Regions from separate parts of the Peribacillus sedimenti genome, predicted to be linked through region 1. Evidence: predicted binding sites of a transcription regulator. Region 1 holds the regulator's gene; each other region holds the start of a gene.

Region 1 (2,282 bases):
AGGCCCCTTAATTCTTCTGCTTGCCTGGAAAGTGAGGTTTCCTGGGCCTCCTTATCAGTACTGACCCGGCAATATATAATAGCCTTCATTGTCGTCAATCCTTTACTGTTCACTTGCAAGATTGGTGACATCCTGATTCTTTTTTACCGGAATAACGATTTCTGTGCCTGGCTGCAGGTCTTCAGGATCCAGATCATTATGCCTCGCTACCCAATCAATGAATCCTTTCTTTGATGCATCTTGCTGCTGGTATTGTTCTGCTAAATTCCAAAGTGTATCACCTGATGTAACTTTAACGGTTATGTATTGATCACTTTCTTTTTTATTTGTGTCTAACGAAAAAAGCAAAGTCAATAAAAAGACGACGGATAATAACATTATAGTATACGTATTTTTTTTATAGAAATTTTTCATTTCTCGCATCCCCTTTTACCCCAGAATGTTTGTTCGATTCATATACACAGTATAATCCGAACGTTTGTTTCGTGTCAACACAATATTCGAACTTATGTTTGTATATTATATGCTTGGATGATATAATGAAAAAAAAGGAATTTAAAAGAGGTGCTTGAAAACATGACGAAACTGTCAAAGCGTCAGCAGGATATATTGGGATATATAAAAGAGGAAGTACGCAAAAAAGGCTATCCCCCATCTGTCAGGGAAATAGGAGAAGCAGTTGGCCTGGCATCTAGTTCCACTGTACATGGGCATCTTTCACGACTGGAAACTATGGGATTAATCAGGCGAGATGCCACAAAGCCGAGAGCAATAGAAGTATTGGATATGAACGACACCCCTCCTATCCCGCAAAATAATGTTATCAACGTACCATTGTTAGGTAAGGTAACAGCCGGATTGCCAATTACCGCTATCGAGAACGTTGAAGAATACTTTCCGCTGCCTGAAAACATGGCTGCTCACGATGAACAGGTATTTATGCTTGAAATTATGGGAGAAAGTATGATTGAGGCTGGTATATTGGACGGAGACTATGTAATTGTGAAACAGCAAAGCACCGCAAATAACGGGGATATTGTCGTTGCTATGACGGAAGATGATGAAGCAACTGTTAAACGTTTCTTCAAGGACAAGGATTATATTCGGCTGCAGCCAGAAAATTCAACAATGGATCCCATTATATTGCGAAATGTAACGATTCTAGGTAAAGTTATAGGATTATATAGACAAATTCATTAAAAGCGCAAACAAGCGCTTTTTTTGTTTGATCTTGTTTTACAGAAGATAATAGATTCATATAATCCACTAGAAAAGCTGTAAAGGTCGGCATCAATCTGATAAAAATCGCTGTTATCTACTCGTGATTGGAAATGCATTGGGCATGTATATGTCAAACTTCCATAAATTTCAGTATGCTGCCGCCTATGCACACATTAACTTATTGGGTTGGGCTTCACTTTGCCCTTATTGGGTTTATTTCTTATTCCTTCTTGCCGCTGCTGATCATGTTCTCGTCAAAATGAATTTCTGGCTATACAATATCTGTTTGCCTATAATGATGCTCGTACTTATATTATTGAAATCAGGAAATACTTTTTGAACCGGTCATAGCTGAAGGACATTTAACAAATCTTGGGATACTATATTTTACAATCCACGTTTTAAAGAATATGAAGGAGAATAAATGCTGCTGGAATAAGAATCTTAGATGAAGAATTCGAAATGTAATGGGTTAAGTGCCAACAACAGACTGTATGCAATTACGTAACTGGCATAAAGAGTTGTTTTTACTATGTTACGCAGCTGCCTATTTACTCGGATATCGATTTCTATGGGACATCTGCGTTCTCCTTCCCTTCAAGGATCCGCCATTTATTTTTCTCCCATGCCTGTTATCTTCTATAAAAAGGATTAAATATTATTCGAAAAAAATTATTAAAAGGGTTGACTTGGACAAATTAAAATTATACAATTACTATTGTCTTCAGTTTGATGATTTATTTTATCGAGTCATACATGTCCCAGTAGCTCAGCAGGATAGAGCAACAGTTTCCTAAACTGTAGGTCGGAGGTTCGAATCCTTTCTGGGACGTTATAACAAAGAGCACAGCCTGCCACATTTAATGTGGCAGGCTGTGCTCTTTTACATAGAATTAAAATGCATATAACAGCAAGTTGGCACTTGCAAAGGTGCTAGCCATTCGTCAACCCATATAAACAAAATGCTTATTATTTACTAATTCATTTTACAGACAAAGAAGTGTTCTTCTGATTACACATCGATCCTATAAAATATGCAGCTGATGTTCACATGCATGTGA
Region 2 (2,282 bases), 1.7 Mb from region 1:
AGTGCCGCCCACAATGCTGTACTGGATGTTGGATTTCAGCAATACTTCCTCCATAACACGGGACTGGGCGTTCGTACGGTATAGAATCGCGATATCCGAATATTTGCGAGAACCATCCCGGACGATCTGAATAATTCTTCCAGCTACAAATTGGGCTTCACCCTGTTCACTGTCTGCACGTAAATAGTAAATTTTATTGCCTTCTGCATTTTCAGTCCACAGCTTCTTTGGTTTACGATTGCTGTTATTTTCTATGACCCCGTTTGCAGCCTGGAGGATTCTTTTTGTAGAGCGATAATTCTGCTCCAGGAAGATCACATTCGCATTTGGGTAATCCTTTTCAAATGAAAGGATATTGGCAATATCCGCTCCCCTCCAGCGATAGATCGACTGGTCGGAATCACCCACTACGCAAAGATTGCGGAACCGGGAAGCCATCTGCTTGACAAGCATATACTGTGCACGGTTTGTATCCTGATACTCATCCACGTGTATATATTGGAATTTGCGCTGATAGTACTCTAAAACCTCTGGCACACGCTGGAATAGCTGGATCGTCGTCATGATTAAATCATCAAAATCCAGGGCCTGGTTCTTGCGCAGACGCTTCTGGTATTCCGTATAGACTTCGGCCACATTCTGCTCATAGAAACCGCCGGCTGTCTTGGCAAATTCCTCTGCGCTCATCAGCTCGTTTTTTGCAGAGCTGATCGTTCCCAGAATAGCTCGAAAATCAAACTTCTTCGTATCCATATTCTTATCTTTTAAAATCTGTTTAATCACTGACTGCTGATCTGCTGTATCCAAGATCGAGAAGTTCCGGTTAATCCCGATTCTATCGATGTCACGCCGTAAGATACGTACGCACATGGAGTGGAACGTTGAAATCCAAATTTCATCCGCTGCGCCTCCAAGCAGTCCCCGGACCCTGTCCTTCATCTCACGCGCTGCTTTATTCGTAAACGTAATGGCCAGGATGTTCCAGGGAGCGACCTGTTTTTCGACCATTAAATAGGCGATTCGATGAGTAAGGACACGGGTCTTGCCGCTGCCGGCCCCCGCCATGATTAATAGCGGGCCATCGGTAGCTTTCACAGCCTTTTGCTGCTGCTCATTTAATCCATTAACCAATTTATCAGATAAAAATTGCATGTTTGAACACCGCCTTTTAACGAACATTTGTTCTTATTATACTATATCTGCATACACATATTAATTAGAAGATTAGTTAGCTCATCAATTTTTATATTTTAAGCCTCGTATTGAACGAAAAAAACATGTGCCGACAATGGAAAAAAATCAGTATATCAGGTCTCAAGCTACCATCATAATAAAATGATAGATCAATCATAAATCTCAGATTCTGATCATGAATTCTCTGACCCTAAGTCCCTTGAATCGATCAACAATTCCCTCAATTCGCTCATAAACTTAGTCAAACCACTATATATAATCAATAAACTAAACACAAAATTACAGATCCAACAAAAAATAAAACTGAAATCCTATTAAAAAGATCAATAAATCCAAGACTCTTATGATTGATTTTTTCTTATTTTTCAAGGATTGTCATCCACAAATTCCTTTACAGACAATCGCCAGCTTCTTCCGGAGGAGTATTTTTGTTTTTATTGATACAGCCGCTTTCCCGTCTATCATTCTTACACTCCATTGTAACGATGGCAACCGGTTGAATCCCAAAATATTATTTTACAGCTGAAACGGTTTCCAAGGCTAGAGAAAGGTTATCATATACAACATTTCCCACAACAATTACATCCGCAATTTCCGCCATTTCCTTTGCCTGTTCAGCAGTCTTAATTCCACCGCCGTAAAATAATACGGTTTCAGATAGATTGCCCTTCGCCTTTTCTACCACATGGAGATCGCCGTACTTCCCGCTGTATTCGAGATAGAAGATAGGCAGGTGGAACATTTTTTCCGCCATCATGGCATATGCAGCCACATCCTCAGGATCAAGCTCCGTATTCGCCTTCGTCAGCTGCGCCGCCTTGCAATCCGGATTTAAGATGCAGTAGCCTTCCACATGAATTTCGTCCCAATTCATAATCTCACCGAATTCCTTTACAGCTTTATGGTGGAGCTTCATCATCCAGTCAGGATCGGTGCTGTTTAATACGGTGGGGATAAAATATAAGTCGAACCCCGGAGTAACCGTGTCAACAGAAGAAACCTCCAAAATACAAGGAACCGTATATCTCCTGATCCTTGCCATCAAATCAAGGACCTTCTCCAGTGTAACACCGTCCGTACCGCCAACA
Region 3 (2,282 bases), 730 kb from region 1:
CGATCAAGGTGTTTGCATTATTATGGTAAGTAATTGAGTTGTTATTTTGTAAGGAAAATTCGTTCCTTTCTATAAAATACACAGAAAAAGGGAGCAAGATTGTTTATCAAAGTAATCATCTTGTTCCCAAAAGGTTTCTAAATAAGTATTGAGTATATCGCGCTATTTCTTAGTTCTCCACATATTTTACGGTGATCCACGTTGCAAAAGTCATATATCTTGTCATTGGTTTGACCCATTTGCAGTATGTAGATAATCAGCGTAATCACAAAAGCCACTGTCATACATGTCTAGAGTCCAGCCTATCCGTTCCATTAATGGAATTATGTCACCTCTTTCGGAAATTCCATTAATTCATCTATAACCCGAGCCGCTGTTTCCAGATCAGCCACTAGTTCAGCATCCTCATCTTCCATAAAAGTAATTACAAAACGATGCGAATTTTCTCCCTTTTTTAATGTCACTGAAAAAGGAACTTCATATCTGGAATAGATATGAGTGATTTCCGTATCTTTATAATGGATTAAATCATGTAACATGTTCTTGATTTGATTTATAGCCATCTATGCTTCTCCTTATATCATTAGATGCAACCAATAAAAGGTTAAGGAAATAAAATTACCTTGTGTGAAATTCAAATAAGAACAAGTTTAAGAAATGTGAAAAAGAAAAAGATATTAGGCCCACCTCCGCCTAATATCATGATAGTCGATACCCAACCTTGGCTGTAGCATGAGTACTTTACCCAATAGTTTATTAAATTCAAACTAAGAATAATTAGCTGCTTAAAAACGTGAGCACCTCTGGAGTTCTACTCAATACCCGTTTCATTCTTATTTAGCTGCAGGGCAGGTCAGTAGAACAACATTACGGTTTTCTTTAATTTTCAGGTTTCAAAACCAAACATTTGTTCTATAATATAAAAAGAGCAAAAAGGGGCTGAAACTATGTCAATTAGAGACCGTGGGAAAATCAAATGGAATGGTGCATTCTTTATGCCAGAACACATAAAAATGCTAAACGAATTAAAAAGTGATTATTATAAAACCATGAAACCCGTCCTGGACGAATACCAAATCCAGGAATTTGAAAACAAAATGCTTGAAGCAATGGAATTTGCAATGAAGGCCAACATAACCACATGGGAAGACGGATATGAATGGGAATACCTGGGGTTGATTCACAGGCTTGATGAATGGAATAGGATCATTTATTTAGAATTGGAAAAGGAAGATGGGTATATCATGAAGATTCTTTTTGACGACATTATTAATGTAGACTTGCGATAAAAGAGAACATACAGTCATTATGATTGTTACTGGAGCTGTATTCACAGCAGATTTTCTCCGGATGTTTGAATTAAGATTCAGAGCCGCTTTTGGCAACTCTTTTTGTTCCTTCCCATGATTCTTCGTGATGCAGTGATTGTATTTCGCTGCATGCTGCTAATGGATAAATAAGTTAGGATCGGGAGTTGCTGCGGCAGTTTTTTGCTTTTAAAACTGGCGCATGTAAAGAATGTTGCTGATTTTCACCTGTTCTGTATAAATGCAGCGATTATAAACATCAGGCCGAACGTCTCAGATTTAAACATTGAGTTGCAATACATAACAATAGAAAGAGCCGAACCGCTTTTAAAATTAAAACCCCAGGAATCTGTTCTTGGGGTTTTAATTTGCTGGCATTATACTCTTGGGGATTTTGTAAACAGCGCCGTTTAATATTGAAATGTCATATACTTGCGACGGAGCCGCCATCAACCCGAAGGTTCACACCATTAATAAAAGAAGCTTTGTTTGAGGCAAGGTAAACTACAGAAGCTGCAACTTCTTCAACTGTACCAGGCCGTTTGACTTCGACATGAGGGCGATTTTCCTTAAGGAACTGCTGAATGGCTTCCTCGTAACTTATATTCAGCTTTTTTGCGTTGTCTTTTAACAATTCCTCCAGCATTGGTGTCATGATAAATGCTGGCGATACAGTATTAACTAGTATACCTTGTGATGCATAGGCTTTTGACAAACTTTTGGTGAAATTTATCAGGGCGGCCTTTGTAGCGTTATAATGCGGCATGAATGCATCTGGCTGAATACCTGATTCTGATGAAATATTAATAATACGACCGAATCCTGCTTTTTTCATATAAGGAATAACTGCTTTTGTTACCCTTACGGTTCCAAATACATTTACATCAAATATATTCTTCCATGCGTCTATGTCCAGTGTTTCAAAATCATCAAACCCGCTGGCTATTCCTGCATTATTCACAAGAACATCAATCG

What was found. The regulator LexA, encoded in region 1, represses DNA repair genes until DNA is damaged. The targets are predictions, from matches to a motif close to CGAACATATGTTCG.
Region 2: pcrA (DNA helicase PcrA) is a predicted target of LexA. The motif match lies at 1,173-1,186, and genes of this name have one in related genera.
Region 3: V1500_RS07165 (YolD-like family protein) is a predicted target of LexA. The motif match lies at 901-914, and genes of this name have one in related genera.

The regions. Positions count from the first base shown of each region.
Region 1 is NZ_CP143547.1:2,178,706-2,180,987, reverse strand. Features, by position in the region: gene V1500_RS10700 (recombinase family protein) at 1-89, opposite strand, end outside; gene V1500_RS10695 (LysM peptidoglycan-binding domain-containing protein) at 103-414, opposite strand; gene lexA (transcriptional repressor LexA) at 577-1,200, shown strand; tRNA gene V1500_RS10685 (tRNA-Arg) at 1,980-2,053, shown strand.
Region 2 is NZ_CP143547.1:436,479-438,760, reverse strand. Features, by position in the region: gene pcrA (DNA helicase PcrA) at 1-1,152, opposite strand, end outside; gene V1500_RS02350 (heptaprenylglyceryl phosphate synthase) at 1,706-2,282, opposite strand, start outside.
Region 3 is NZ_CP143547.1:1,445,783-1,448,064, forward strand. Features, by position in the region: gene V1500_RS07160 (hypothetical protein) at 324-563, opposite strand; gene V1500_RS07165 (YolD-like family protein) at 948-1,289, shown strand; gene V1500_RS07170 (SDR family NAD(P)-dependent oxidoreductase) at 1,732-2,282, opposite strand, start outside.